DNA from 3 places in the Ciceribacter azotifigens genome. Region 2 is predicted to be linked to each of the others. Evidence: predicted binding sites of a transcription regulator. Region 2 holds the regulator's gene; each other region holds the start of a gene.

Region 1 (10,222 bases), on a different contig from region 2:
GGTCGTGGACTTGATCATGGCCGTGTTCGTCTGCGCACGTTCCGCGATCCGGTCGAGTATACGGTCGAGATCGGTCATGCTGCGCAGGGCCATGCGGCAGATGAAGCAGTCGTCACCCGTCACCTTGTCAGCTTCGGTGATTTCCGGCGTCTCCTGGATCAGCTTTTCGACCACATGCAGCATACCCGGCAGCGGTCGGACACGGACAATCGCCTGCAGGGGGTAGCCGAGCGCTTCCAGTTCCACATCCGCGCCGTATCCGGTCAGCACGCCGCGCTCTTCGAGCCGTCGCAACCGCTCTGAGCAGGCCGGCGAGGAAAGCCCTGCGCGAGCAGCAAGCTCCTTGAGCGGAAGACGCGCATCTCCGGCGAGCGCTTCGACGATCTTCCGGTCGACGAGATCGAGAGCCTGAATAAAACTCACGTTCATGGGACATCCGCCTAACTTTATTCTGAATTTAAGCGCGTTCACCTCACTTCGATGAAGCAATTATGCCATCTACTTCGCTAGGCTGCAACCATCCCAAGGAGGTTGCCATGTCACCCACAATCAAAAGCGGAATCCTCGATATGACCGTCGCCATGGTGCTGTCCGGCACGATCGGCTGGTTTGTCCTGCAGTCCGGGCAATCGCCCGCAAACGTCGTCTTCCTGAGATGCCTGATCGGCGCCCCGGTTCTGGCATTACTCGCATATCGCGCCGGCGTCCTCGCCATTATTCGCGGACGCACGCTGCTTCTGGCGATGATCGGTGGCGTCGCACTCGTTCTCAACTGGCTCGCCCTCTTCTCCGCCTATCCGCTCGCTTCCATCTCGGCCGCGACGATCGTCTACAACGTTCAGCCATTCATGCTTGTCGGTCTCGGTGTGCTCTTCCTCGGCGAAAAGGTTTCCACCAACAAGCTCATCTGGCTGGGGCTCGCCTTTGCCGGGATGCTGGCGATGACCCTTTCGGGGCCGGCGACGGAAGATAACGCACAGGGCAGCTATCTGCTGGGCATCCTGCTCGCGGTCGTCGCGGCCTTCTGCTACGCCGTGGCGGCCTTTGTAACCAAGTGGCTCAAGGGCACCTCCCCCTATCTGATCGCGCTGATCCAGGTCAGCACAGGCGTGGTCCTGCTGGCGCCACTTGCCGACTGGCACAACCTGCCCACAGCACCGCAAAACTGGGCGATGGTGGCAACCCTCGGCATCGTTCACACCGGGATCATGTATGCGTTCCTCTATTCGGCGATCCAGAAGCTGCCGGTCGTGCTGACCGGCACCCTATCCTTCCTCTATCCCGTGGTGGCGGTGATCGTGGACATGTCCGCCTTCGGACATGTATTGACGCCCGTGCAGGCGCTCGGCGGCGCAGCAATCCTCTTTGCCGCTGTGGCGACCACGCTCAATCTGCCGCCGAAAGCGCTTTTCCTGCCGAAAAGAAAGGTCTCGCAACGACGATAACCTGCTATCTCCGCTACGTGATCGATCCGTACAAGGCGAAGGAGTTCGAGCACTATGCGCGGCTCTGGATACCGCTGGTCGAGCGGCTGGCGGCACGCTCCACGGCCAGTCGGATTTCGCCTACGCGGAGGAGACCCGTTTCATCCTCAGCTACGAACCGAGCTTCATGCGGCCACTGTTCTGAGCTTTCAGCGCTGGGCTTCCGTTGCCATGCGCACTGCAAGCCCGGCGAGAACGGTGCCCATCAGCCAGCGCTGAATGGTCATCCAGAAGGGTCGCCCGGCGAGAAAGAGCGCGATTGCGCCGGCGCTCACCGCAATCATGGCGTTGACGGTGACGCTTATCGTGATCTGGGTGAATCCGAGAACCACCGATTGACCAAACACGCTGCCGGCGGACGGATCGATGAACTGCGGCAGCAGCGACAGGTACAGCACCGCAACTTTCGGGTTGAGCAGGCTTGTGACGAACCCCATCGCGAACAGGCGCCGGGACGAGTCCTTCGGCAGCTCGCGGACCTGGAAGGGCGAGCGCCCGCCCGGTCGCAATGCCTGCCAAGCCAGCCAGGCGAGATAGGCGGCCCCTGCAAGCCGCAGTGCGTCATAAGCGTAAGGTACTGCGAGCACCAGTACGGTGATGCCGAGGGCAGCCGACAGCATATAGACAACGAAGCCGAGGGCCACGCCCCCGAGCGAGACCAAGCCCGCCGCGGGTCCCTGACAGATCGACCGCGACACGAGGTAAATCATGTTCGGCCCCGGAGTAAGCACCATACCGAGACAGATGAGGCCAAAGGCGAGAAGCGAGGCGGTGGACGGCATGACAGGTCTCTTCGTTGAAGGGCTGCACAAGTGGAAAGCAGACGGAAACGAGACCGGCAACAATGATCGTGTCACCATTGCAAGTTTGATGCTGATCAGTTAGCGGTGCGAACGTTCGTTCATCCGACCGGGGAGCCCATCATGACCCTCTCCACGCTGCTCGCCTACGCCGGCGCATTGTTCATCGCGGCGGCCATTCCCGGCCCCGGCATGACTGCAATTGTGGCCCGGGCGCTCGGCTCGGGCTTCCGTCCGACCTTCTTCATGGGACTGGGGCTGATCCTCGGCGATCTCTGCTACCTGACGGCGGTCGTCCTCGGCCTCTCCTACCTCGCGCAGACATTCGTGACGCCCTTCCTCGTCATCAAATATGCAGGCGCCGCCTACCTCGGCTACATCGCCTACAAGCTCTGGACGGCCGGCCTGCTGCCGCAGGAAGTCCAGGCACGCAAGGGCGGCGGCCTTGGCACTTCCTTCCTCTCCGGCCTCTTCGTCACGCTCGGAAATCCGAAGACCATGCTTTTCTACGTCGCCCTTGTGCCGACGCTGATCCCACTAGAGGCGATCGGACCGGGGGACTATGCCGCACTCGCCGGAATCACCTTCGTTGTTCTGATGGCCGTACTCATCCCCTACATCGTGCTCGCTGCTCGGGCGCGAACGCTGCTCAAGCAGCCTTCTGCGCTCAAGGTCCTGAATCGCGTGGCGGGCAGCGTTCTGGCGAGCACCGCCGCGTACATCGCTGCCCGGGCGGCCTGAAATAAATATTTGGGACCTCCGCTCGGCCAGCGCGTTTTTTCTCTCGGGATGCCTTGCCGTAGGCAAAGGGTTCTAGCCCGGTGCGGACTTTGATCCTATTGTGCGCTCACCAAAACCACCCTGAGGGAGAGCACCATGTCCGACACGAAGAAACCCGGCCGCGGCCGCGTTTACAGCTCCATTCTCGAAACCATCGGCGATACGCCGATCGTCCGGCTCGATAAGCTGGCGAAAGAAAAGGGCGTGAAGGCGAACCTGCTCGCCAAGCTCGAATTCTTCAATCCCCTCGCCTCGGTCAAGGATCGCATCGGTCTCGCCATGATCGAGTCGCTCGAACAACAGGGCAAGATCACCCCCGGCAAGACGGTGCTGGTGGAACCCACCTCGGGCAATACCGGGATTGCACTTGCCTTTGCAGCCGCCGCCAAGGGATACCGGCTAATCCTCACCATGCCGGAAACCATGTCGATCGAGCGTCGCAAAATGCTCGCGCTGCTTGGTGCCGAACTGGTGCTAACGGAAGGACCGAAGGGCATGAAGGGCGCGATCGCCAAGGCAGAGGAGCTTGTTTCCACACTGTCCGACGCCGTCATTCCGCAGCAGTTCGAAAATCCGGCCAATCCTGAAATCCACCGCAAGACGACGGCCGAGGAGGTCTGGAACGACACCGCTGGTGCCGTCGACATCTTCGTCTCCGGCATCGGTACCGGCGGCACCATCACCGGCGTCGGCCAGGTGCTGAAAGCCCGCAAGCCCTCGCTGAAAGTCGTTGCCGTGGAGCCGACGGACAGCCCGGTCCTTTCGGGCGGCAATCCCGGACCCCACAAGATCCAGGGCATCGGTGCAGGCTTCGCGCCGAAGGTCCTCGACACCACGATCTATGACGAAGTCGTCACGGTGACGAACGACGAGGCTTTCGAGAACGCACGTCTGGTCGCCCGTCTCGAGGGTGTGCCGGTCGGCATCTCCTCCGGCGCGGCGCTCGCGGCGGCAATCAAGATCGGCCAGCGCGAGGAAAACGCAGGCAAAACCATCGTCGTCGTGATCCCCTCTTTCGCGGAGCGTTATCTCTCGACCGCACTCTTCGAAGGGCTCGGAGGCTGAGGCACGCACCTTCGCGATCCGCGGTCAAGGATCATCTGCCCCTGATCCGGCCGTCCCTTTGGGCGACCGGATCTTGATTGTCTAAGCCACCGCCGACAACCGCTCGGAGGGTATGCGATAAGAAATCGCCTCGGCGACATGGATCCGGCCCAGCCGATCGGCACCATCGAGATCGGCGAGCGTGCGAGCGACTTTCAGAACACGATGATAACCGCGGGCCGAAAAGCGGAACTTCTCCGCTGCATCGCGCAGGAGCTGGAGGCCGGAGGGATCCGGCTCGGCGAGCGCCTCGATCATCGCCGTGGAACAGCGGGCATTCGTGACGACTCCCGGTATCCCGGCCGTTTCGAAACGCTCCCGCTGGCGATCCCGCGCCCGCCGGACACGTCGCGCGACGTCCGCGCTCGGCTCGGCCGCCATCGGGCGGATGAGATCAGTCGCCGCCACGGCCGGAACGTCGATGCGGATATCGATTCGATCCATCAGCGGGCCGGAAATGCGCCCCTGGTATTCGGTAAGGCAGCGCGGCCCTCTTGCGCAGTTGTGTCCGGGCTCACCCGCGAGCCCGCAGCGGCACGGGTTCATGGCCGCGATCAGCTGGAACTCGGCGGGATAGGTGACCCGATGGTTGGCGCGGGCGATCACGCACTCGGCCGTCTCAAGCGGCTGTCTCAGGGCATCAAGCACCTGCGGCGCGAATTCCGGCAACTCGTCGAGAAAAAGCACGCCCTTGTGGGCGAGTGAGGCCTCGCCGGGCTTCGCCCGCAACCCGCCGCCGACGAGCGCCGCCATCGTCGCGGAATGATGCGGCGTGCGAAACGGACGGCGGTCGGAGAGCTTGCCGCCGGACAGTTGCCCGGCGATCGAATGGATCATCGAGACTTCGAGGAGTTCGGGCGCAGAGAGCGCCGGCAGGATCGACGGCAGGCGCGAGGCCAGCATGGACTTGCCGGAACCGGGAGGGCCGACCATCAAAAGGTTGTGGCCGCCGGCCGCCGCCACTTCGAGCGCACGCTTCGCACTCTCCTGGCCGCGAATGTCGGCGAGATCCGGCAGATTGGCGGAAAGCGCACGAACTGCCGGCTCCGGCCGCGAGAGGACCTGGGTTCCCCGGAAGTGATTGGCGAGCGCAATCAGGCTGCGAGGCGCCAGAATGTCGATCTCCGCCCCGGCCCACGCCGCCTCTGGCCCGCTGTCGGCGGGGCAGATCAATCCCTTGCCGAGCGCATTGGCGCCGATCGCCGCCGGCAACGCGCCGGCAATCGGGGCAATTGTTCCATCGAGATTGAGTTCGCCGATGACTACATAATCCGAAAGCGCATCACCGGGAATGGCACCGAGCGCCGCCATAAGGCCGAGCGCAATGGGAAGATCGAAGTGCGAGCCTTCCTTCGGCAGGTCGGCCGGCGCGAGATTGACCGTGACGCGCTTCGGCGGCAAAGCGAGCCCCGAAGCATGCAAGGCCGCTTGCACCCGTTCTCGGCTCTCGGCAACCGCCTTGTCTGGCAGGCCGACGATCTGCATGCCGATCTTGCCCGGCGCGACCATCACCTGAACGTCGACTGGTACCCCTTCGATGCCCTGAAACGCAACCGTACTGACACGCGCAACCATCGCCCGCCCCCTCGATCTGCCCCCTGGCGTGGCGGGAAAATACATCTTTCACGCGCTGCCGATCGAACAGTGACACGGATTTCGGGTAATGACAAGAACATTTGCAGAACAGAAACACGCAATATTCCCGCACAGGTTTCGGCTCGGTTGTATCCGAGAACAGATGTCGTACGCCGCGGGCCGTAGCCGTGCCCGGCGGTCTCAGGCGCGCTTTCTCTCGATTGCATCCCAAAGCAGGGCGGCAATGTCCGCGCCGCCAAAGCGCTTCACTTCACGGAGGCCAGTCGGCGACGTGACGTTGATTTCCGTCATGTAATCGCCGATCACGTCGATGCCGACCAGCAGAAAGCCGCGCTCTCTCAGCGCCGGACCGATACGGGCGCAGATTACCTTCTCCCGCGCCGTCAGTTCCGTCGCCTCGGCACGCCCGCCGACATGCATGTTGGAACGGCTGTCGGTCTCGGCCGGCACGCGGTTGATTGCGCCCACCGGTTCCCCGTCGACGAGGATGATGCGCTTGTCGCCCTTGCGGACATCCGGCAGGTAAGCCTGCGCGATGAAGGGCTCCCGGAAGACCTGGTGGAACATTTCCAGCAGCGAGGAGAAGTTGCGGTCGTCGCGGGTGGTGTGGAAAACGCCGGCGCCACCGTTGCCGTAAAGCGGTTTCAGGATGATATCGCCCATTTCCTCGCGGAAGCGCGCGATCTCGTCGTTGTCGCGGGTAATCAGGGTCGGCGGCATCAAGTCGGCAAACTCGGTGACGAAGATCTTTTCCGGCGAATTGCGTACCCAGGCCGGATCGTTGACGACGAGCGTCTTGGGGTGGATGCGCTCCAGCAGATGCGTCGAGGTGATATAGGCCATGTCGAAGGGCGGATCCTGACGCAGCAGCACCACGTCCATGGTCGACAGATCGACACGCTCCGGCTCGCCGAGAGTAAAGTGATTGCCCTTTTCGTCGCGCAGTTCCATCGGCTCGACGGTGGCAATGATCTTGCCGTCGCGCATCGAAAGCCGGTCGGGCGTATAGTGGAAGAGTTTGTAGCCCCGGGCCTGCGCCTCAAGGCTCATCGCGAAGGTCGAATCCCCCGCGATTGCGATGCCGGAGACATGGTCCATCTGGACCGCGATATTGGTGATCTTCGCCATGGCCGGCCCCTCGTTGAAAGCCTCCGAGATTTAGGCCGGCTCCTTGAGAAAGGCAACGTCGAAGACCATCAATTCTCCTGAACCACGGCTCAGCCGAGAATCCGCTTTGCCGACGGCGAACGCAGCGCATTGCGGATACGGTAGAGCGTCGCCAGCGGCTCGGGGAAAGGCTTACGCAGGAAGGCGATCTTGCGAACATAATCGTCGATCCGCCAGGTCGCCCAGGTGCCGCCGCGGAAATAGGCGATGTCGCCGGCCTTCAGCACTCTTTCGCTGCCGTCTTCCGTCGTGACATGAACCTCGCCCTCCTGGATCACGACGGTCTCGTCCCAGCCGAAGTACCAGCGGAACTCGCCTGCAGTGCAATCCCAGACGGCCGTGGAGCTCGCCTCGTCCGTACTCGTCGAATGATCGCCGACACGGGCCATCGGGGCCCCCCGAATAATCCAGTCTGGATTGATCGGCGCGGGCTTCAGCACCAGCATGCCGCTATTTGCGGCTACCAGCGGCGGACGCTCTCCGAGCTGCCGTTCCTTCGGCAGCGTCGCGAGCGCACCTGCCATGCTGACGAGAAGAAGCTTCAAGGCCATGGTCTCTCCCTCAAAAATCCGGTCTCGTGAGGAAGTAGCAGACAGGGGTGAGAGCACGGTTAGCGCGATTGTTCAAATTTTCCGCAACCGCAGACTTTGGAGTTCCGGGGCAGCTGCCCCGACCGAGACCGTCGGGTCAAGCTGAAAGGACGCCGTGCCGCACGGTATTGGCGGGCACTATCGCCGGCGCGTCAACGAAAGGCGCGATCCGCCTGCCGGTATCGGCTGCGAAAAAATGCAGCCGCTCGGGAAGTACCGCCACCCGCATATCCGATGCGATTTCCGTCTCGAGAGCAAGCGAGACCGTCAACGCCTGACCGTCGACAAATCCGTGAACAAGGCGATGCGCGCCGAGCTCCTCGATGTAATCGACGGTGAACGGCAGTGATCGCGTACCTTCTGCGGCGACGACAAAGTCCTCGGCACGCACGCCGACGATCACCGGTCCTGAAGCGGCCGCAGGCTGATCGATCGCAATGTCCGTTCCGCCGATCCGCAGGCGGTCACCGTCCAGTACACCATTGAAAAGGTTCATCGCAGGCGAACCTATGAAGCTCGCCACAAAGGTGGAAGCTGGCCGATGGTAGACCTCCAACGGCGTGCCAATCTGCTCGATCCGGCCGGCGTTCAACACCACGAGGCGATCGGCAAGCGTCATTGCTTCCAACTGGTCGTGCGTCACATAGAGCGCCGTGGTTCCGAGACGCCGCTGCAGCTTGCGGATCTCGCCGCGCATGGTCACGCGCAGCTTGGCGTCGAGGTTGGAAAGGGGCTCATCGAACAGGAAGACCGCGGGCTTTCGCACGATGGCCCGGCCCATGGCGACGCGCTGGCGCTGGCCACCCGAAAGCGCCCGCGGCTTGCGCGTCAGATAGGGTTCGATCTCCAGCAGGCGGGCGGCTTCTGCCACGCGCGTCTCGATCTCGGCCTTGGGCGTCTTGCGATTCTTCAGGCCGTAGGCGAGATTGTCGTAGACCGTCATATGCGGATAGAGCGCGTAGTTCTGGAACACCATAGCGATGTCGCGGTCGGCCGGCTCGACCTTATTGACGGCGCGCCCGCCGATGCTGACCGTGCCCTCGGATATGGCCTCGAGCCCCGCCACCATACGCAGCAGCGTCGATTTTCCGCAGCCGGACGGCCCGACGAGCACGATGAATTCGCCGTCCTCGATGGCGATGTCGATGCCCTTCACGGCATGGACCCCGCCGTCATAGATCTTCGAGACCTGGTCGATGTGGATTGTCGCCATGGGGTAGCCTTTCTTACTTGTCGCTCTCGGTCAGGCCCTTGATGAACCAGCTCTGGAAGATCACCACGACGACGACCGGCGGCAGCATGGCGAGTACGGCCATGGCGAATGCCTCGTTATAGTCGGGGATCTGCGAGCCGACCCAGACCTGCAGGATCTGCTTGATGCCGCGCATCAGCGTGTAGAAGCTCTCGTCCGTGGTCATCAGCAACGGCCAGAGATACTGGTTCCAGCCATAGACGAACATGATGATGAACACCGCCGCGATCATGGTACGCGACAGCGGCACCAGAACGTCGAAGAAGAATTTGATCGGCCCCGCGCCGTCGATCCGGGCGGCCTCCAGCAGTTCGTCCGGCACCGACTTGAAGAACTGGCGGAAGAAGAAGGTGCCGGTCGCCGAGGCGAGCAGCGGCAGGATCAGGCCGGTATGGGTGTTCAGCAGGCCAAGGTCACTCATCACCTTGTAGGACGGCATGATGCGCACCTCGAGCGGCAGGAGCAGCGTGGTGAAGATCAGCCAGAAGGCGAGCGTGGCAAAGCGGAAGCGGAAATAGACGATGGCATAGGCCGCCATCATGGAGAGCACGATCTTGCCGACGGCGAAGCCTATGCCGAGGATCAGCGAATTCAGCGCCATGGTCAGGCCGGTGACCTTTCCGGTGAAGCCGCCGCCGTGGAACAGTACCTTACTGTAGGTCTCGCCAAAGTGGTCGCCAACGGTCAGCATCAGGCCCTTCGAATGAATTTCCGCCGCGCTGTGCGTGGAGGTGGTGAAGGCGATGACAAGCGGTCCCAGCATCAGGACGACGCCGGCGATCAGGATCAGGTGGTCGAAGAATTTGGTGCGATACATGGCTCGACCTCAACCGTAATGAACGCGGCGTTCGATGAATCGGAACTGGATCAGCGTCAGGACGAGCACGATTACCATCAGGATGACCGACTGGGCCGAGGAGGAGCCGAGGTCGTTGCCGCGGAAGCCGTCGAGATAGACCTTGTAGACCAGCGTGATCGGATTGTTGGCCGCCTTGTCCTTCACGATCACGTCGATGACGCCGAAGGTGTCGAACAGCGAGTAGGTCATGTTGATGATGAGCAGAAAGAATGCCGTCGGCGTCAGGAGCGGAAGGATCACCGTCCAGAAACGGCGGGTACCGGACTTGCAGTCAATCGCCGCCGCCTCACGGATGGAGGCGGGAATGCCCTGCAGGCCGGACAGGAAGAAGATGAAATTGTAGGGGATCTGGTTCCAGACGGCGACCGCCACCATGGCGAATGCCGTATCGAAGTAGTTGATGCCGACCTTCATCTCCCAGCCGAAGAGGGAGACGAACTTGACGAACGGCCCGATATGCAGGTCGAAGAACATCATCCCGATCAGACCCGCGACCGGCGGGGCGATGGCATAGACGACAATCAGCAGCGTCTTGTAGGCAGACTGGCCGCGAATGATGGCATCGGCCTTCAACGCCAGCAGCAGGCCAA
Region 2 (10,222 bases):
TCGTGCACGATGATCGCGACCGACAAGACCGGCACGCTCACCCTGAATGAGCTGACGGTGACGGACATTCGACTGCCTGATGACAGCCACTGGATGCTGGAGGCCGGACCGCATCCACTGTCGGGAGGCATCAAGAGCCATGACGGCCGCAAGGATGGGCCGAGTGCCGCGGTGCGGCGGCTCCTCGGCGTCGGGAGCTTGCCGAACGAGGGAGAGATCAGTGTCGATGATGCCGAGAGCTGGCGCCCCGTCGGCGATACGGTGGACGTGGCATTGCTGGCGGCAGCCCATAAGGCCGGTATCAGCCGTTCGAGCCTTCTCGAGAGATTTCCGCTCGAACGGCGCATTCCTTACGAGCCTGAGCAGAAATACGCCGCCTCCTTCCACCAGGTCGAGGACCGCATGCACGCCTTCGTCAAAGGCGCGCCGGAACTGTTGCTCTCGATGTGCAAGACGATGGAGACGGCCGAGGGGGCCGTTCCGATCGATCGCGCCCACGTGCGCGGCCAGATCGAGGAGATGGCGCGTGAAGGCCTGAGGGTACTTGCCTTCGCCTCTGGCGAGATCGGCGGTTCCGAAGACGGCGACTACGGCGGACATCTGCTGATCGATCTCAATTTTCTCGGCCTCGTCGGGATGCAGGATCCGATCCGCCCGGAAGTGCCGGCCGCGCTCGACGCCTGCCGGCAGGCCGGCATCGGGGTTGCCGTCGTGACCGGCGACGATCCGACCACGGCGAGCGTGATCGCCCGCAAGGCAGGAATGCGGTTTGACGAGGCGGACGTGGTGACTGGCGACCAGATCGCCGATGCCGTCGCCGCCGGCGGGGACGCGCTCGACGAAATCACTCGGCACGGACGCGTCTTCGCGCGCGTGAAGCCGGACCAGAAGCTCGCGATCATCCGGTCGCTCGCCCGCAACGGCCACTATGTCGCCGTGACCGGCGATGGCGTCAACGATGCGCCGGCGCTCAGGCACGCTCACGTAGGAGTGGCAATGGGTCACGGCGGAACCGAGGTCGCGAAGGAGAGCGCCGACATCATCCTGACCGACGACAATTTTGCCTCGATCGTCGCCGGGATACGGGAGGGACGTGTCGCCTACAACAACATCCGCAAGGTGATCTTCATGCAGATCTCGACGGGTGCCGCCGAGGTCCTGCTCTTCCTGCTTGCGATGGTGCTCGGCGCACCGATGCCGATGACGGCCGTGCAACTGCTCTGGCTCAATCTCGTCACCAACGGCGTGCAGGACGTGGCGCTCGTGACCGAACCTGCGGAAGGCGACGAATTGCGCTCGCCGGTGCGCCGTCCCGGGGAGCCGATCTTCGACCGGCTGATGCTACGGCGCATTGCCCTCGCCACCCTGGCCATGGGCGGAGGCGGCTTTGCCTTCTTCTATTGGGCGACGACATCCGGTCTGTCGCAATTCGCCGCCAGCAACCTGCTGCTGCTGCTTTTCGTGCTCTTCGAAAACTTCCAGTGCATCAACAGCCGCTCGGAGCGCCGCTCGGTCTTCCAGCAGTCGCACGTCTCGAACCCGTTCCTGCTGCTCGGAGTCCTGGGCTCCCAGGCCCTGCACATCGGCGCGATGTACCTGCCGGGGGTGAACGATCTCCTGCAAATCGCGCCGATTTCGCTGGAGCAGTGGCTGTTGCTGCTGCTCGCCGCCGCATCGGTTCTCGTGGTCAGCGAAATCGACAAATGGCTGTTGCGCCGCCGGGAGGCGAGGACCCGTATCGACGACGGCCGGACGACGTGACGAGAAAAGGCCCGGCAGATCATCATCTGCCGAGCCCTGATTTTCTGCCGCGCGAGCGCTGTCAGCGTTGCGATACGGGCACGTAGTCGCGCTTCGGCGCGCCGGTGTAGAGCTGGCGCGGACGGCCGATGCGCTGCTGCGGATCCTCGATCATCTCGTTCCACTGGGCGATCCAGCCGACGGTGCGGGCGAGCGCGAAGAGAACGGTGAACATCGTGGTGGGGAAGCCGAGCGCACGCAGCGTGATGCCGGAGTAGAAGTCCACGTTCGGATAGAGCTTCTTCTCGATGAAGTAGGGATCGTTGAGGGCGATCTTCTCGAGTTCGAGCGCCACCTTCATCAGCGGATCGTCGGCATGACCGGTCGCTTCGAGGACCTCGTACATGGTCTTCTGCATGATCTTCGCGCGCGGGTCGTAGTTCTTGTAGACGCGATGACCGAAGCCCATCAGACGGAACGGATCGTTCTTGTCCTTGGCGCGGGCGATGAATTCCGGAATGCGGTCAACAGAGCCGATTTCCTGCAGCATGTTGAGCGCCGCTTCGTTGGCGCCGCCGTGGGCCGGACCCCAGAGGCAGGCGATGCCGGCTGCGATGCAGGCGAACGGGTTGGCGCCCGACGAGCCGGCGAGGCGAACGGTCGACGTCGAGGCGTTCTGCTCGTGATCGGCATGCAGGATGAAGATGCGGTCCATGGCGCGGGCAAGCACCGGGTCGACCTTGTACTCGTCGCAAGGAACGGCAAAGCACATGTGCAGGAAGTTCGCTGCGTAGTCGAGATTGTTCTTCGGGTAAACGAAGGGCTGCCCGACATGGTATTTGTAGGCCATGGCGGCGATCGTCGGCATCTTGGCGATCATGCGCAGCGAAGCGACCATGCGCTGGTGCGGATCGGTGATGTCCGTCGAGTCGTGGTAGAAGGCCGACAGCGCGCCGACAGTGCCGACCATGACGGCCATCGGGTGGGCGTCGCGGCGATAGCCGGAGAAGAACTTGCTCATCTGTTCATGCACCATGGTGTGGTGCGTGACGCGGTAGTCGAAGTCTTTCTTCTGTGCGGCGGTCGGCAGGTCGCCGTAGAGAAGCAGGTAGCAGACTTCCAGGAAGTCGCCCTTCTCGGCGAGTTGCTCGATCGGATAGCCGCGGTGCAGCAATACGCCCTCGTCGCCATCGATATAGGTGATCTTGGATTCGCAGGACGCAGTCGAGGTGAAGCCCGGATCGTAGGTGAAGGAGCCGGTATGCTTGTAGAGGGCCCCGATGTCGATGACATTTGGCCCGATGGTTCCTTCCTTCACCGGAAGGTCGACCTTCTTGTCGCCAAGTGCCAGTGCTGCGCTTTTTTCCGTCATGCTAATCCTCCGAAATTGGCGGTCCGGCGCCTTCAAGAAGGCGTCGCAGGTTGAGCGTCCCGAGTTAGCTATATGATCCCGACGTTAATGCCAAGCTAGCCAAAGGGCAAATTGTGCGACGCGAAATGCCAGCAACATATCGTTATTTCCGATGCTTATCTCGGCGCTATCATGAGGTGTTTCAGGCTTCCTTCCGCGCGCACTGATTGCTACAGTCTGCCGGTGAGGCGGATGCCGTAGCGCCGGCGTCCGGTCCTCCGATCGGGGCTGGGGTCGTCTTGGGAGAGATCGCGGAAGACCGCGCCAGGACCGGGGTAGGGGAAGGGCCGGCATTCGCCGTTGCCATCCCCTTTGACGCGATGGCTATCGCGGAGCCGCGTCCGGCTGGAGCACTCGTCGTCCGCGAGGCGACGGGCCGGGAAAGCCTTGTTTCGCGCGTTTCCCGTTTGACCGCGATGGTAGCGCGGTCGGCAGACGCGGCGATTGGCCGCGAGGCGGCGTTCGGGCATGTCTTCCTTTTCGTGCCCGTCGCGCTGGGTGCAGGAGCCGCTATCTGGTTTGCCCTGCCGCAGACCCTGCCGATCTCAGCGCCGGCGCTCCTGTTGTTGGTCTCCGCCCTCTTCGCGGTGCTCTCGCGCTTCGGCAGACCCGTGGCGTATCGGACGTGGTCGGCGCTGGCGCTCTGTGCCGCCGGGATGCTGCTCGCCGAATTTGAGACTCGCAGAATGCAGACGGTCATTCTCGACACGCCCGTCACGACGCAGGTGACGGGAAGGGTGCTCCGGCGGGAAGCGGGGGCGGCCGGCGAGTGGCGCTATCTCGTCCGCGTAGAGGCGACGGCAGAACCGCAGATCAGACGCGCACCGGAAGAGGTCGTGCTCACGACCCGCGCCCGACACGAGCCTTTCGCACTCGGCGAGGTGCTGCGTGGGAAAGCACGGCTCTCGCCTCCTTCCGGGCCGGCCTTGCCGGGTCTCGACGACTTTTCGTTCCCCGGCTACTTCGGCGGGATCGGCGCCGTCGGCTACTTTCTCGCGGCTCCGGTGCGCATTGACAGCCTCCCGGAGAGCGGAACCGGCGCATGGTGGGAGGCCGCCGAACAGACGCTCCTTGTTGTCCGTGACGGCATCACGCAGCGAATCAGGAGAACGGTTCCGGGCGATGCCGGCGGTTTTGCCGCCTCCATCGTCACCGGCGACCGGCGATCGATGTCGGAGGCGACGACGGAGGCGCTGCGGCTTTCGGGGCTGGCGCACATCACCGCGATCTCCGGCCTCAACATGGCGCTCGCCGCTGGCATTTTCTTTGTCGGCCTTCGCAAGCTGCTTAGCCTCTCGCCGGCGATCGCCCAGTCTCGGCCGGTAAAGAAGATCGCTGCCGCTGCCGCACTCGTCGCTGCCTTCCTTTACCTGATGATTTCCGGCTATCAGGTCTCCGCCGTCCGCGCCTTCCTGATGACGGCGATCATGCTGGTCGCCGTCCTGTTCGACCGTCCGGCGATCAGCCTGCGCAACCTCGCACTGGCGGCGATCGTCATTCTTGCGATCTCCCCGTCGCAGGTGCTCGGCGCGAGTTTTCAGATGTCGTTTGCTGCGACCGCCGGGCTGATTGCCGGCTACGACGGTTGGCGGCGGAGTGCAGGGCGGTCGTCGCGCTACGCGCCGGACTTTCCGGGCCGCAAGGCCCTTTCGTTCCTGTGGAACTTCGCCGCCGGCACGTTCGTGACCTCGCTGATCGGGGGACTGGCGACGGCAATCTTCGCGGTCGCCCATTTCCATAGAATGGCACCTTACGGCCTCGTCGCGAACCTCGCGGCGATGCCGATCATTTCGGTCGTGGTGATGCCGGCGGCGCTGGCGGCAATGCTGCTCATGCCATTCGGCCTCGACGCTCCGTTCCTCATTCTTGCGGGCGAGGGACTCGAGATTGTCATCGTGATCGCAACCACGGTGGCGAGCTGGAGCGAGGGGACGTCGTTCGGCCGGTTCGGGGCATGGTTCCTGCCGCTGGCGAGCGCGGGACTGCTGTTGCTCACTCTGCTGCACACGCAGCTGCGCTGGATCGGCGCGGCAGTTCTTGCGGCCGCGATCGGCCTTGCGGTCCTCCTGCCACCGGAAGAGACGGCCAACCTCATCGTCTCGGAGGACGGACGCCTGGCGGGTCTGCCCGGCGCCGACGGCAGGACGATCGCGACGAACCGCAGCAAACCGTCGGACTTCCTCTTCTCACAATGGCAGCACGCGCTTGCGCGCCCCGATCATCTCGGACCGCTCCGCAGCGAGGACGACGCCGTCGCCGGCACCCGGGCGGACGAAACGGACCGGCTGTCGGCCGAGCAGATAAGGACTGTCCGCGACACGATGCGCCGGCAGTTCGGCGCAGCGGCCCCCGGCCGATTTCTCTGTACGGGCAAAGTCTGGTGCATCGCCCGGCTGCCGGACGGGTGGCGGATCGCCACCGTCGAGGACCCGGCACTTCTCGGCGTCGCCTGCGATGTCGCCGATCTCGTGATTACGCCGCGCCGTTCACCTTTCGGCATCTGCCGCTCCGGAGCGAAGATGATCGATGCGGAAATGCTGCGGCGCACGGGCGCGACCGAATTCTATCTCGGAAATCATGAGGATCGGGACATTCGCCGGCGGACCGCATTCACCACCCTCGACAGGCCCTGGCAGCGGCATCGCCTTTACGACTGGCGGACCGACAGCTTCGCCGACCGAGAGCCCGCGGAGTTCGCCCCCGCGGAACAGGTCAGTGATAGCGGCGGATAAGTCCGACCAGCTTGCCCTGGATCTTCACACGATCAGGGCCGAAGATGCGCGTCTCATAAGCCGGGTTCGCAGCCTCGAGCGCGATCGAATCGCCCCGGCGGCGGAAGCGTTTCAGCGTTGCCTCCTCGTCGTCCACGAGTGCCACCACGATGTCGCCGGGCGTCGCGTTGCTGGCATTGCGGATGATGACCGTATCGCCGTCGAGAATACCGGCCTCGATCATCGAATCACCCTTGACCTCGAGCGCATAGTGTTCGCCCGATCCGAGCATCTCGGCCGGGATCGTGATTTCATGAGTGTTGTGCTGGATCGCCGAGATCGGTACCCCGGCCGCGATGCGGCCCATGACAGGAACCGCAACGGAATTCGATCGCTCCTCTGTGGACGGTTTGGCGGCCGGCGCCGCCTGTCCCTTGCCGAGGCTTCCCTCGATGACGCTCGGCGAGAAACCCCGCCGCGGCTGCAGGCTGGAGGAATAGGCCTCCGGCAGCTTGATGACCTCCAGGGCTCGCGCCCGGTTCGGCAGCCGGCGGATGAAGCCACGCTCCTCGAGCGCCGTGATGAGGCGGTGGATACCGGATTTCGAGGCGAGGTCGAGCGCGTCCTTCATCTCGTCGAAAGACGGCGGCACGCCCGATTCCTTCATCCGCTCGTGAATGAAGAGAAGCAGTTCCTGTTGCTTGCGCGTCAGCATGGTCCAGAGCCCCGTCGTGTGAAACAAATCCAGAACATACACTATCTGTTCCATATGTGTTCCGCAAGTGCTTAAATATTGGTAAGCAATTGGCCGTTCGGGGGAATTTCGCGTGCATTCGCGTCCGGCGGACAGCGACGGGATGGGGCCGCAGCCGCCTTGCAAAGCGCCCGCAAATCGCGCAAACCAGACGCGGTCGACAAGGAGGGTGCGGGATGTCCACTGCCAAGGAGACGCCGCGCGGCGTCGATCACATCGTTCTGCCGGTGCACGGGCTGAAGCCCGCACGCGAGCGGCTCGGAGCGCTGGGTTTCACAGTTGCCGCCGATGCGCTGCATCCCTTCGGCACCGAGAACGCCTGCGTCTTCTTCGCCGACAAGACCTACCTCGAGCCGCTTGCGGTGGCGAGCCGTGAAACCTGCGAGGAAGCCGCGCGCAAAGGCAATGTCTTCGTCGCCCGCGACCGCGCCTTCCGTTTCCGCGCGCCGGACGGCGAGGGTCTTTCGGGAATAGCGGTTGCCGCGACAAGTGCGACGGCGGACCACGAGGTCTATTTCGAGCACGGTCTGTCGGCTGGTGAAATCCTCCATTTCTCGCGGCCGCTCAGATTGCCGGACGGCACCGAGGCGACAGCCTCGTTCAGGCTTGCATTCGCCGCCGACCTGCGTGCGCCCGATTTTCTCCTCTTTTCCTGCGAGCGGGCCAATCCGCTGCCGGCGGATCGTGCCGCGCTCGAACGCCACGAGAACGGCGTGACGGGCATATCCGCCGTTGTGCTCACCGAAGAAAACCCCTCCGACTTCCAGGAGATGCTGGAGACCGTCTTCCATCAGCGCGAGATCGAGGCGCATTCCTTCGGCATCGTCGTCCCTTCGGCGAACGCGAAGATCGAGGTGCTGACGCCCGCCGGCCTTGCTGGCTATTTCGGGCTCGACGCCCGAAATGCCGGACGCGGCCTCGCCGGTGCGGCGATCGTCTTCCGGACCGGGGATCTCGGCGTGACAGAACGCTTGCTGGCTGCTAATGGCGTTCGCCATGCACGCAAAGATGGCCGCCTGATCGTACCGCGTGACGCGGGACAGGGCGCGCATTTCGTTTTCCAGGAGGAATAATGAGCACTTCGACCAATTCCGAAGTCGTCGTCGGCGAAGGCGCCACCAAGGTCGTCTTTTCCAACTCCAGGCGCTTCTCGCTGATTGCCGGCCCCTGCCAGATGGAAAGCCGCGATCACGCCTTCATGATGGCCGGCGCGACAAAGGAAATCTGCGACAAGCTCGGCATCGGGCTCGTCTACAAGTCGTCCTTCGACAAGGCCAACCGCACGTCGCTCTCCGGCAAGCGCGGCATCGGCCTCGACAAGGCGATGGAAGTCTTCGCCGATCTGAAGAAGGAATTCGGCTTTCCGGTGCTGACAGACATCCACACCGAGGAGCAGTGCGCGACCGTCGCCCCCGTTGTCGACGTGCTGCAGATCCCGGCCTTCCTTTGCCGCCAGACCGACCTTCTGGTCGCTGCCGCCAAGACCGGTCGGGTCATCAACGTCAAGAAGGGCCAGTTCCTCGCCCCCTGGGACATGAAGAACGTGCTCGCCAAGATCACCGAAAGCGGCAATCCGAACGTGCTCCTGTGTGAGCGTGGCGCTTCCTTCGGATACAACACCCTGGTCTCGGATTTCCGGTCGCTGCCGATCATGGCGGCGATGGGCGCTCCCGTGGTGTTCGACGCCACCCACTCGGTGCAGCAGCCCGGCGGGCAGGGCGGCTCGACCGGCGGGCAGCGGGAATTCGTGGAGACGCTGGCGCGCGCCGCGGTTGCCGTCGGCGTTGCCGGTCTCTTCATCGAGACCCATGAGGATCCGGACAATGCCCCGTCCGACGGCCCGAACATGGTGCCGCTGAAAGACATGCCGCGGCTTCTCGAAAAGCTGCTCGCCTTCGACGCCGTCGCCAAGGGCGCTTGAGGCGATCCGTATCGATTACGGCCTTTTCTTTTGGAAACGCCGGCCCGATGGGCCGGCATTTTGCGTTCATCTTCACCTTTCGGCGTCTGTCACACTGCGTGCATTGTATTTTTCCCGTCTTCGATTAAGACAGGCGCCATCCTCAATCCCACCCAGTACCAGGGAGGCGCTCATGACTGCAATCACCGACATCATCGGCCGCGAAATTTTGGACAGCCGCGGCAATCCGACCGTCGAGGTCGACGTCTATCTCGAAGACGGCAGCATGGGCCGCGCGGCCGTTCCGTCGGGCGCCTCGACCGGCGCACATGAGGCAGTCGAACTGCGTGATGGCGGCAGCCGCTACCTCGGCAAGGGCGTCGAGCGCGCCGTCGAGGCCGTCAACACCGAGATCTTTGACGCGGTCGGCGGACTGGACGCGGAAAACCAGATCCAGATCGACAAGGTGATGATCGAGCTCGACGGCACGCCGAACAAGTCGCGCCTCGGCGCAAACGCCATCCTCGGCGTCTCGCTCGCCGTCGCCAAGGCCGCCGCCGAGGCTTCCGGCCTGCCGCTCTATCGCTATGTCGGCGGTCTGAACGCCCATGTACTGCCGGTCCCGATGATGAACATCATCAACGGCGGCGCCCATGCCGACAACCCGATCGACTTCCAGGAATTCATGATCATGCCGGTCGGCGCCGAAACGATGCGCGACGCCGTGCGCATGGGTTCGGAAGTCTTCCATACGCTCAAGAAGGAACTGGCCGCCCAGGGGCACAACACCAACGTCGGCGACGAGGGCGGCTTCGCGCCGGGTCTCGAAAGCGCACCGGCCGCCCTCGACTTCATCGTGAAGTCGATCGAGAAGGCAGGCTACCGCCCCGGCGAGGACATGTACCTGGCGCTCGACTGCGCCTCGACCGAGTTCTTCAAGGACGGCAAGTATGTGCTCGAAGGCGAGGGCCGCACGCTTGAGCCGGAAGCCATGGCGGAATATCTCGCCGAGCTGGCCGCGAAATACCCGATCATCTCGATCGAGGACGGCATGGCCGAGGACGACTGGGACGGCTGGAAGGTTCTGACCGACAAGATCGGCTCGAAGTGCCAGCTCGTCGGCGACGATCTCTTCGTCACCAATTCCTCGCGTCTGCGCGACGGCATCCGGATGGGCGTCGCGAACTCGATCCTCGTGAAGGTGAACCAGATCGGCTCGCTCTCGGAGACCCTCGACGCTGTCGAGACTGCGCACAAGGCCCGCTATACGGCCGTCATGTCGCACCGTTCGGGCGAAACCGAGGACTCGACGATCGCCGACCTCGCGGTTGCCACCAACTGCGGACAGATCAAGACCGGCTCGCTAGCTCGCTCCGACCGGCTCGCCAAGTACAACCAGCTGATCCGCATCGAGGAAATGCTGGGCCCGCAGGCCCGTTACGCCGGCTCGTCGATCCTGCGCGGCTGACGTTCCAGCCTTCTGACGCTGATCGGCCCGCGTCCCGGAAGGGGCGCGGGCCAACTTTTTTCCGCGTAGCCGCTATGGTCAACGATCGATTAAGCAATCGCGGCTAGTTTGATCCAAGATCGTTTTGCGTATCAGGGCGTCGCTCGATGTGGACCAGGCAGCACAAGAACCGGAAACTCGGACGTTTTGTCCTTCCGCTCGTGACCGTCGCATTCCTCTCCTACTTCGGTTATCATTC
Region 3 (10,222 bases), on a different contig from region 2:
GACGGCGATGATCATGGCGGTCGGCCATGCCCGCTTCGAACATCTCGACAGGTTCGAGTTCCCGGTCCTCCTGGTGCTGGCGACGCTCGGCATCATGCTGATGATCTCGGCGAACGATCTCATCTCGCTCTATCTCTCGCTGGAACTGCAGTCGCTGGCGCTCTATGTCGTCGCTGCGATCAACCGTGACAGCCTGCGCTCCACGGAAGCGGGCCTGAAGTACTTCGTCCTCGGCGCGCTGTCCTCGGGCATGCTGCTCTACGGCATGTCGCTCGTCTACGGCTTTACCGGCAACACCGGCTTCGACGAGATCGCCAAGGTGCTGATGGCGGGCAAGCCGCAGCTCGGCCTGATCTTCGGTCTCGTCTTCATCCTCGCCGGCCTCGCGTTCAAGATTTCCGCCGTTCCGTTCCACATGTGGACGCCGGACGTCTATGAAGGCGCGCCGACACCGGTCACCGCCTTCCTCGCCGCCGCCCCGAAAATCGGTGCGATGGCGATCTTCGTCCGCCTCGTCATCGGCGCCTTCCAGCCGATCTTCGTCGAATGGCAGCAGGTCGTCGTCTTCATCTCGCTCGCCTCGATGCTGCTGGGTTCGTTCGCCGCGATCGGCCAGCGCAACATCAAGCGACTGATGGCCTATTCCTCGATCGGTCACATGGGCTATGCGCTCGTCGGTCTTGCCGCCGGCTCCAAGACGGGTGTCACGGGCGTCATCATCTACTTGGCGATCTACCTCATCACCACGCTCGGCACCTTCGCCTGCATCATGGCGATGCGCGTCAAGGAAGGCGGCAATGTCGAGAACGTTGACGACCTCGCCGGCCTTTCCACGACCAAGCCGTTCATGGCCGTGGTGCTGAGTGCGCTGATGTTCTCGCTCGCCGGCATCCCGCCGCTCGCAGGCTTCTTCGCGAAGTACTTCGTCTTCGTCGCAGCGGTCGAGGCGCAGCTCTACGGTCTCGCCGTCATCGGCGTGCTCTCCTCGGTGGTCGGTGCCTACTACTACCTGCGCGTCGTGAAGGTCATGTGGTTCGATGACGCGAAGGTCGAGTTCACCCGCATCGCCGGCGAACTTCGCCTGGTCTTCGGTCTGTCGGGTCTCTTCGTCGTCGGCTATCTGCTGGTCGGCGGTCCGCTCGACGTCATGGCCGAGGCCGCAGCCAAGACCCTCTTCTATTGAGCGGGCGCGGCACGTGCCGCCGGTTGTCGGTCGACGACTTTCGGCACGAGGCGCATCGCGTTCTCGCCTCCACCAACAGTGAATGTCTCGCCCGCGCTCGCGCGGGCGATTCCGGTTTTCTGTGGCTGACGGCGGACAGCCAGACTGGCGGTCGTGGCCGCCGCGGCAGGGCATGGGTCTCCGAGCCGGGAAACCTCTACGCCTCGCTGCTTCTCATCGATGCGGCGCCGATGGAGCATATCTCCTCCCTGCCGCTTGCAGTTGCCCTTGCCGTGCATGACGCGATCCGCGCCGTGCTGCCGACGGATGCACCGCCGCTCGAGATCAAGTGGCCGAACGACATCCTGATCGGCCGGGCGAAGACCTGCGGCATCCTTCTGGAAGCGGAGGCGCTGCCCGACGGGCGCCATGCGATCGCGATCGGGATCGGCATCAACATCGTCCGGAAGCCGGAGGGCACGGCCTATCCCGTCACCTCGCTTGTCGAGCACGGCGTGTCGGCTTCGCCGGAAGAACTCTTCGCAAGACTGTTCTCGTCCATGGCCGAGGTGCTGAACCTCTGGGACGCAGGACGGGGGACGGCGGCGGTCGTCGAACGCTGGCGCCGGCACGCCTGCGGCATAGGCGAAAAAATAACGGTCAACCTGCCGGACCGGTCGATTTCCGGTTACTTTGCAGGAATTGATGATAAAGGCTATCTCCTGCTCGATCGCGGCCCGGAAGGGCAGATGGCGATCGCGGCCGGTGATGTGTTCTTTGGTTGAACTGGTACAAGGAAAGAATGGCAAAGAAAGAAGAATTGGTGTTCCTGCCGCTCGGCGGCGTCGGCGAGATCGGTATGAACCTCGCACTATACGGCTATGGAACGCCGTCGAACCGCCAATGGATCATGGTCGACTGCGGGGTGACCTTCCCTGGGCCGGACCTGCCGGGCGTCGACCTCGTGCTTCCCGACATCCGCTTCATCGAGGCGGAGAAGCGCAATCTCAAGGCCATCATCATCACTCATGCCCATGAGGACCACTACGGCGGCCTGAACGACGTCTGGCCGGGTCTCAACGTGCCGGTCTATGCCTCGGCCTTCACCGCCGGGATGCTGGAAGCCAAGCGCGACTACGAGGGCGGACGCGCCGACATTCCGGTGACGCCGTTCAAGGCTGGCGACCGGATCAATGTCGGTCCGTTCAGCATCGAGGCGGTCGGCGTCAATCATTCAATTCCGGAACCGATGTCGCTGGTGATCCGCACGCCGCTCGGCAATGTGATCCACACCGGCGACTGGAAGATCGACCATGCGCCGTCGCTCGGACCGCTGACCGACGAGACGCGCTTCCGCGAACTCGGCGACGAGGGTGTGCTGGCGCTGATGTGCGACAGCACCAATGCCATGCGCGACGGCGTATCGCCGTCCGAGCAGCAGGTGTCCGACGGCCTGCGCCAGATCATCGAAACGGCGGAAGGCCGCGTCGCGATCACCACCTTCTCGTCGAATGTCGGGCGCATCCGCTCGATTGCGCAGGCTGCGGAAGCCGCGGGCCGCGAGGTTCTGCTGCTCGGCAGTTCGTTGAAGCGCGTCGTCGCCGTCGCAGCTGACATCGGACTGATGGAAGGCGTGAAGCCCTTCATCGCCGAGGACGAGTTCGGCTACATCCCGCGTGACAAGGTGGTCGTCATCCTGACCGGCAGCCAGGGCGAGCCGCGGGCGGCGCTCGCCAGGATCGCCCGTGACGAAATGCGCAATGTCGCATTCGCCGCCGGTGACACGATCGTATTTTCCTCGCGCACGATCCCGGGCAACGAGAAGGCGATCCAGGACATCAAGAACGGCCTGGTCGACCAGGGCCTCCACATCGTCACCGACAGCGAGGCGCTGGTTCATGTCTCCGGCCATCCGCGGCGTAACGAGCTTCTGCAGATGTACGAATGGACCCGGCCGCAGATGGTCGTGCCGGTGCATGGCGAGGCCGCGCATCTGACGGCGCAGGCCGAGCTCGCGCTGCAGGCCGGCGTCAAGAGCGTTCCGAAGGTGCGCAACGGCGACATCCTGCGCCTGGCGCCAGGGCCGGCTGAAGTCATCGACCAGGCGCCGTTCGGCCGCGTCTACAAGGACGGCAAGCTCGTCGGCGACTTCGAGGAGATGGGGATCGACGAACGCCGCAAGCTCTCCTATGTCGGTCATGTGTCCGTCAACGTGCTGCTCGACAGCCGTTACGACTTTCTCGGCGATCCGGACGTCGTCGCCTACGGGTTGCCCGAAGTCGACGAGGAAGGCGAGGACATGGAAGACACCCTCTATGACGCCATCCTCGGCGCGGTGGAGAGCATTCCGCGGGTGCGGCGCAAGGATCTCGATGTCGTGCGCGAGAGCATCCGTCGTGCCGTTCGTGCCGCCGCCAACGAGGCCTGGGGCAAGAAGCCGGTGGTGACCGTTTTCGTGACGAAAGTCTGAGTGACGGACGAGCGGTTCCCGTTATAGGGTCCGCCGCGTTCGCAATTTCTGTTTCGTTCGAAGGGAGTATTCCATGCTTGGACGGGTCAACCATGTCGCCATCGCCGTACCGGATCTCGAGACCGCCACGGCCTCCTATCGCGACACGCTGGGTGCTACCGTCTCGGCGCCGCAGTCCCTGCCGGAACACGGCGTCACCGTCGTCTTCGTCGAACTGCCGAACACCAAGATCGAGCTTCTCGAGCCGCTTGGCGCCGACTCGCCGATTGCGGCCTTCCTCGCAAAGAACCCCTCCGGCGGCATGCACCACATCTGCTACGAGGTGGATGACATCCTCGCCGCACGCGACCGGCTGACGGAAAAGGGTGCGCGCGTCCTCGGCGGGGGCGAACCCAAGACCGGCGCGCACGGCAAGCCGGTGCTCTTCCTTCATCCCAAGGATTTCAACGGAACGCTGATCGAGCTCGAACAGCTCTGAGCTTCCTGCCACCGCACCGTTCCGGGCGCGCACAGCGATCTCACCGATCATTGGCTCCGGGGTTTGTGCCCGCCGTCCGTTCGGCTATAAGGTGCCGACGCGGCGAGGCCGCGACTGGAAAAATGACGACGCCCGGGCAGGGTGTCCCGGAGTTCTCGACATGACGTTCGTCTCGGCCTTCGCCGTTTATTTCATCATCTGGTGGATCACCCTGTTCGCCGTTCTGCCGATCGGGATGAGGACGCAGGAGGAGGAGAAGGACGTCGTGCCCGGCAGCGTCGGGAGCGCGCCGGCCCGGTTCCGCGGTGCCCGCGTCGTTCTCCTGACGACGGCCATCTCCGCCGTCATCTACGCGGGGTGGTTCATTGCCTCGAGCTATTTCGGGATCAGTGTCGACAACTTGCCGCAGATCATGCCGCGCTTTGATTGAGACGTTTTCTGTCTCAAGGTGAACTTGACAACCCGGGAGGCGCTGCCATGCGCCTTTTCCGACTCGTTATTGGCGTGCGGAAAGCAAAAAAAAACAAGGTCGTTTGACCTTGTTTGAAAGTATCGCGTGATCCTTAACCTGTTACGGGGCAGCGAACGAGCGCGCCAAAGATCTGATCCTCCCAAGATTTAACCGCGAGTAGGGCAAGAATTTAAGCTCCTTGCCTGTTTTGTGGGCTCACGCTAGCCCAAACTTTGAACGTTGTCACGTCCATTTTTTGTATTTTTGCTACAGTCCGCGAAAAAATTCGATGATGCCCAAATGTCGCAGGCCGGGTCGTCGGAATCGGGTCCGAAGCGCGTGCAAACGCCGGGCGGGCAGGCGATCTGGCGCGTGCGGGCTTCGACCGGCAAGCGCGTCGGACGGCAGGCGGGTTGCGGGTTTTCATCCCCTGCGGAAACAGCTATGAACGCAGCCACACCAACCGTTGCCACGGCTGATTCCGCGAAAATGCGCGGGCGCCATTACCTGTCTGGAATTCGTCATGCGTCTGTCACGCTACTTCATGCCCATCCTCAAGGAAAATCCCAAGGAAGCGGAGATCGTTTCGCACCGCCTGATGCTGCGTGCCGGCATGATCCGCCAGCAGAGCCAGGGGATCTATTCCTGGCTGCCGCTCGGCAAGCGCGTGCTCGACAAGGTCAACAAGATCATCCGCGAGGAGCAGAACCGCGCCGGCGCCATCGAGATCCTGATGCCGACGCTGCAGTCGGCGGAGCTCTGGCAGGAGAGCGGCCGTTATGATGACTACGGCAAGGAGATGCTGCGCATCAAGGACCGGCAGGACCGTCCGATGCTCTACGGCCCGACCAACGAGGAGATGGTCACCGACATCTTCCGTTCCTACGTCAAGTCCTACAAGGACCTGCCGCTGAACCTCTATCATATCCAGCTCAAGTTCCGCGACGAGATCCGTCCGCGCTTCGGCACCATGCGCTCGCGCGAGTTCATGATGAAGGACGCCTATTCCTTCGACCTCACCATGGAAGCGGCGGTGCATTCCTACAACAAAATGTTCGCGGCCTATCTGCGCACCTTCGACCGGCTCGGGCTCCGGGCGATCCCGATGCGCGCCGATACCGGCCCGATCGGCGGCAATCACAGCCACGAATTCATCATCCTCGCCGAGACCGGCGAGTCGGAGGTCTTCTGCCACAAGGATTTCGTCGACTTCGACATTCCGGGCATCGACACTGACTTCGACGACGTCCGGGGCCTGCAGGCGATCTTCGACAAGTGGACCTCGCTCTACGCCGCGACCTCCGAAATGCATGACGAGGCAGCCTTCGCCGCCGTTCCGGAGGGCGAGCGCCTTTCCGCCCGCGGCATCGAGGTTGGCCATATTTTCTACTTCGGCACCAAGTATTCCGAACCGATGGAAGCCAAGGTTCAGGGCCCCGACGGCAAGGAGCACACCGTTCACATGGGATCCTACGGCATCGGTCCGACCCGCCTCGTTCCGGCGATCATCGAAGCCTCACACGACGACACCGGTATCATCTGGCCGGCTTCGGTCGCGCCCTTCGACGTGGTCGTGATCAACATGAAGGCCGGCGACACGGCCTGCGACGCCACCTGCGATGCGATCTATGCTGCGCTTTCGAACGCCGGCAAGGACGTCCTGCTCGACGATACCGACGACCGCGCCGGTACCAAGTTCGCCACTGCAGACCTCATCGGCGTTCCCGTCCAGGTCATCGCCGGTCCGCGCTCCGTCGCCAATGGCGAGGTCGAGCTCAAGGACCGCAAGACCGGTGCGCGTGAAACGATGACGGTCGAGGCGGCCATCAACAAGCTGGTCGGCTGATTGCCGGTCGAGGAGGCGAGATGACAAGCGCAGTCGAAGGCCGCGAGGCGGACAAGGTCACCCCGAGCCCGTCGGCCCGGCCATTCTCGGCCTTCGAACGCATCGTCGCCTGGCGCTACCTGCGCGCCCGGCGCAAGGAAGCGTTCATCTCGGTGATCGCCGGTTTCTCCTTCGTCGGCATCATGCTCGGTGTTGCGACGCTCATCATCGTCATGGCGGTGATGAACGGTTTCCGCACCGAACTCATCTCGCGAATCCTCGGCATCAATGGCCACATGATCGTGCAGCCCGTCGACGGGCCGCTCGACAACTATGCAGAGCTTGCCGACAAGTTCTCCGGCATCGCCGGCGTGACGATGGCGCTGCCGCTCGTCGAGGGGCAGACGCTTGCGTCGGGCCGTGGCGGGGCCGGCACCGGCGCGCTGGTACGCGGTATCCGCGCCGACGACCTCACCAAACTCAAGACCGTCTCGAACAACATCCGCGCCGGCGATATGGTCGGCTTTGCCGCAGGGCAGGGAGTCCTCATCGGTTCGCGCATGGCGAACGAACTCGGGCTCACCGCCGGTGACTCCATCACGCTCGTCTCGCCCGAGGGGGACGTTACGCCGCTCGGGGTCAATCCGCGGGTGAAGTCCTATACCGTCTCCGGCATCTTCGAGATCGGCATGTCGGAATACGACGCCTCGATCATCTACATGCCGCTCGAGGAGGCGCAGCTCTATTTCAATGCCGAAGGCATCGTCCAGTCGATCGAGCTCTTCGTTACCGATCCGGACATGGTCGACGAACTGCGTCCGAAGGTCGAGGAAGCGGCCGGCCGGCAGATCTTCATCACCGACTGGCGCCAGCGCAACCAGACCTTCTTCTCGGCCCTGCAGGTCGAGCGCAACGTGATGTTCATGATCCTGACGCTGATCGTGCTCGTCGCCGCGCTCAACATCATCTCGGGCCTCATCATGCTGGTGAAGGACAAGGGAAGCGACATCGCGATCCTGCGCACCATGGGCGCGACCTCCGGCTCCATCATGCGCATCTTCTTCATGACCGGTGCGGCGATCGGCGTCACGGGCACCTTCGCCGGTGTGGCGCTGGGCGTCGTCGTCTGTCTCAACATCGAATCGATCCGCGGCTTCTTCTCCTGGGTCAGCGGCACGGTGCTCTTCGATCCTGAACTCTACTTCCTGAGCCAGCTTCCGGCGGACATGAACGTCGGCGAGACGATGTCCGTCGTCATCATGGCCCTGACGCTCTCCTTCCTGGCGACGCTCTTCCCCGCCTGGCGCGCTTCGCGGCTCGACCCCGTGCAAGCCCTCCGCTACGAATAAGGATGCCGCTTTCCATGGCCACCGACAAAGTCCTCGCGCTCACCGGGATCGATCGCAATTACGGGCAGGGCGATACACTGCTGACGATCCTCAAGGGCGCTGATTTCAGCCTCTCGCCCGGAGAGACGGTGGCACTCGTCGCGCCGTCGGGCACGGGCAAGTCGACGCTTCTGCATGTCGCGGGCCTGCTCGAACATCCCGACGCCGGCGAGGTCGTGGTCGGCGGCGAGGCCTGTTCAGCGCTATCGGAGGATCGCCGCACGGCGGTGCGACGGCGCTCGATCGGCTTCGTCTACCAGTTCCACCACCTGCTGCCCGAATTCTCCGCCCTCGAAAACATCATGATGCCGCAGCTCATCGCCGGACTTTCCATGGCCGAGGCCAAGGAGCGTGCCGCGCAGCTTCTCGACTACATGCGGATCGGCCACCGCGCCGACCATCGCCCGGCGGAACTCTCGGGCGGCGAACAGCAGCGTGTGGCGATTGCCCGCGCCGTCGCCAACGCTCCGCTCGTGCTCCTTGCCGACGAGCCGACCGGCAATCTCGACCCGGAGACGGCTTCCTACGTCTTCTCCGCACTGCGCGCTCTCGTCCGTCAGTCGGGTCTTGCCGCACTGATCGCCACGCACAACCACGAGCTTGCGCAGCGGATGGATCGCTGCGTGACGATCGTCGACGGCAAGATCGTCGACTACGCGGTCTGAGAGGAATCCCGGACGCTCGCGGCAGTCATCCCGCGATACCGTCTTGGCCTGCCGTAAACGCTCCAGCTCTTCTATCGTGGGGCAGCGAGAGCCCTTGCCGGTCGCGCCGTCGACCGCGTTTCCTCTATGTTCCCGCGCATTCGCATCGTGAATGGAACCATATGACCCTTTTTGGGTTGACAAAGGAACAAATAGAGAACAGATTGAAAACATAAGGAGTAAGGAGTGAGCCATGACTGATGTTTTCCGTGATGTTGCCGCATTCGCCTCGATCCTCATGTTCGTCACCGGTCTCTCGGTGATCGTCTCTGCGATTTGAGGTTCCCGCGCCTATCCTGTAGAGAGTGACCCGCGTCCCGCCGACAGGGCTGGACTTCCCTGTCGGGGCGACCGAAAATCGCGCCGATTCATCGGATGCGGGTAATGACGGATATGGGCGAAGCAGTTGGCGAAGATGGACGCGGGTCGGGGTCGCCGGGCTTTGTGCATTTGCGGCTGCATTCGGCCTATTCGTTGCTCGAAGGCGCATTGCCGCTGAAGAAGATTCTCCGCAAGGCCGCCGCCGACGGCCAGCCGGCGATCGCCATCACCGACACCAACAATCTCTTCGTCGCGCTCGAATTTTCGCAATATGCCGTCGGTGACGGACTGCAGCCGATCATCGGCTGCCAGCTGTCGATCGACATGGAGGATGCCAGAGACGACAAGCGGTCGTCCCATGCGCCTGCCAGATACCCGGCGATCGTGTTGCTTGCGGCGGATGCCGCCGGCTACGAGCGGCTCGTCGATCTCGTCAGCCGTGCCTACCTCGAAGGCGAGGGGCATCAGGCGGTGCATGTCACCGCGTCGTGGCTGGAAGAGCGCGGCACGGACGGATTGATCGCATTGACCGGGGCTTCGGGCGGTCCGGTGGACATCGCTCTTCAGGAAGGACACCGGGCGCAGGCCGAAGCGAGGCTTTCGACGCTGAAGAGGCTTTTCGGCGACCGGCTCTATGTCGAGCTGCAGCGCCACGGCGACTACGACCGCCGCCACGAGACGAAGATGGTGCAGCTCGCCTATCAGTACGACCTGCCGCTGGTCGCGACGAACGAAGCCTTCTTCCTCACCCGCGAGGATTATGACGCGCACGATGCGCTGATGGCCGTCGCCCACAACGCGATCGTCTCCGACGACAACCGCTTCCGCCTGACGCCCGACCATTATCTGAAGAGCCGGGCCGAAATGCAGGCGCTCTTCGCCGACCTGCCGGAGGCGATCGAGAACACCGTCGAGATCGCCATGCGCTGCTCCTTCGTGCTCAACACGCGCAAGCCGATCCTGCCGCGTTTCGCCGGCGTCGGTGCCGATCCGGAGGAGGCAGAAGTGGCCGAGGCGCAGGAATTGCGCCGGCAGGCGGTTGAGGGTCTCGACCGGCGGCTCGCCGCGCTCGGAATGGCGGCGGGCTACGAGGAGAAGGATTACCGCGAGAGGCTCGAATTCGAGCTCTCGATCATCGAGCGGATGAAGTTTCCCGGCTACTTCCTGATCGTTTCCGACTTCATCAAGTGGGCGAAGCAGCACGACATTCCCGTCGGTCCGGGCCGTGGTTCGGGGGCGGGCTCGCTGGTCGCCTATGCGCTCACCATTACCGACGTCGACCCCCTGCGGTTCTCGCTGCTCTTCGAACGCTTCCTCAATCCGGAGCGCGTGTCGATGCCGGACTTCGACATCGACTTCTGCCAGGACCGGCGTGAAGAGGTGATCCGCTACGTCCAGCGCAAGTATGGCCGTGAGCAGGTGG

Evidence for each region. The regulator LexA, encoded in region 2, represses DNA repair genes until DNA is damaged. The targets are predictions, from matches to a motif close to TGTTCNNNNTGTGTTCNG.
Region 1: a site for LexA is predicted at 5,837-5,854, ahead of ACM6UT_RS06190 (YifB family Mg chelatase-like AAA ATPase). Genes of this name have one in related genera too.
Region 3: a site for LexA is predicted at 8,623-8,640, ahead of dnaE (DNA polymerase III subunit alpha). Genes of this name have one in related genera too.

What each region holds. Positions count from the first base shown of each region.
Region 1 is NZ_JBLQTA010000003.1:217,379-227,600, forward strand. It holds gene ACM6UT_RS06160 (Lrp/AsnC family transcriptional regulator) at 1-429, opposite strand, end outside; gene ACM6UT_RS06165 (DMT family transporter) at 537-1,445, shown strand; partial or broken gene ACM6UT_RS06170 (hypothetical protein) at 1,442-1,629, shown strand; gene ACM6UT_RS06175 (LysE family translocator) at 1,634-2,266, opposite strand; gene ACM6UT_RS06180 (LysE family translocator) at 2,408-3,025, shown strand; gene cysK (cysteine synthase A) at 3,161-4,129, shown strand; gene ACM6UT_RS06190 (YifB family Mg chelatase-like AAA ATPase) at 4,211-5,743, opposite strand; gene gshB (glutathione synthase) at 5,945-6,892, opposite strand; gene ACM6UT_RS06200 (cupin domain-containing protein) at 6,982-7,482, opposite strand; gene ACM6UT_RS06205 (sn-glycerol-3-phosphate import ATP-binding protein UgpC) at 7,619-8,734, opposite strand; gene ugpE (sn-glycerol-3-phosphate ABC transporter permease UgpE) at 8,748-9,590, opposite strand; gene ACM6UT_RS06215 (ABC transporter permease subunit) at 9,600-10,222, opposite strand, start outside.
Region 2 is NZ_JBLQTA010000008.1:116,349-126,570, reverse strand. It holds gene ACM6UT_RS13460 (cation-translocating P-type ATPase) at 1-1,761, shown strand, start outside; gene gltA (citrate synthase) at 1,823-3,112, opposite strand; gene ACM6UT_RS13450 (ComEC/Rec2 family competence protein) at 3,391-5,883, shown strand; gene lexA (transcriptional repressor LexA) at 5,864-6,577, opposite strand; gene ACM6UT_RS13440 (VOC family protein) at 6,793-7,689, shown strand; gene kdsA (3-deoxy-8-phosphooctulonate synthase) at 7,689-8,537, shown strand; gene eno (phosphopyruvate hydratase) at 8,710-9,984, shown strand; gene ACM6UT_RS13425 (FtsB family cell division protein) at 10,131-10,222, shown strand, end outside.
Region 3 is NZ_JBLQTA010000002.1:367,497-377,718, forward strand. It holds gene nuoN (NADH-quinone oxidoreductase subunit NuoN) at 1-1,183, shown strand, start outside; gene ACM6UT_RS04750 (biotin--[acetyl-CoA-carboxylase] ligase) at 1,207-1,947, shown strand; gene ACM6UT_RS04755 (ribonuclease J) at 1,965-3,632, shown strand; gene mce (methylmalonyl-CoA epimerase) at 3,706-4,110, shown strand; gene ACM6UT_RS04765 (DUF1467 family protein) at 4,271-4,540, shown strand; gene proS (proline--tRNA ligase) at 5,085-6,407, shown strand; gene ACM6UT_RS04775 (lipoprotein-releasing ABC transporter permease subunit) at 6,428-7,735, shown strand; gene ACM6UT_RS04780 (ABC transporter ATP-binding protein) at 7,750-8,439, shown strand; gene dnaE (DNA polymerase III subunit alpha) at 8,872-10,222, shown strand, end outside.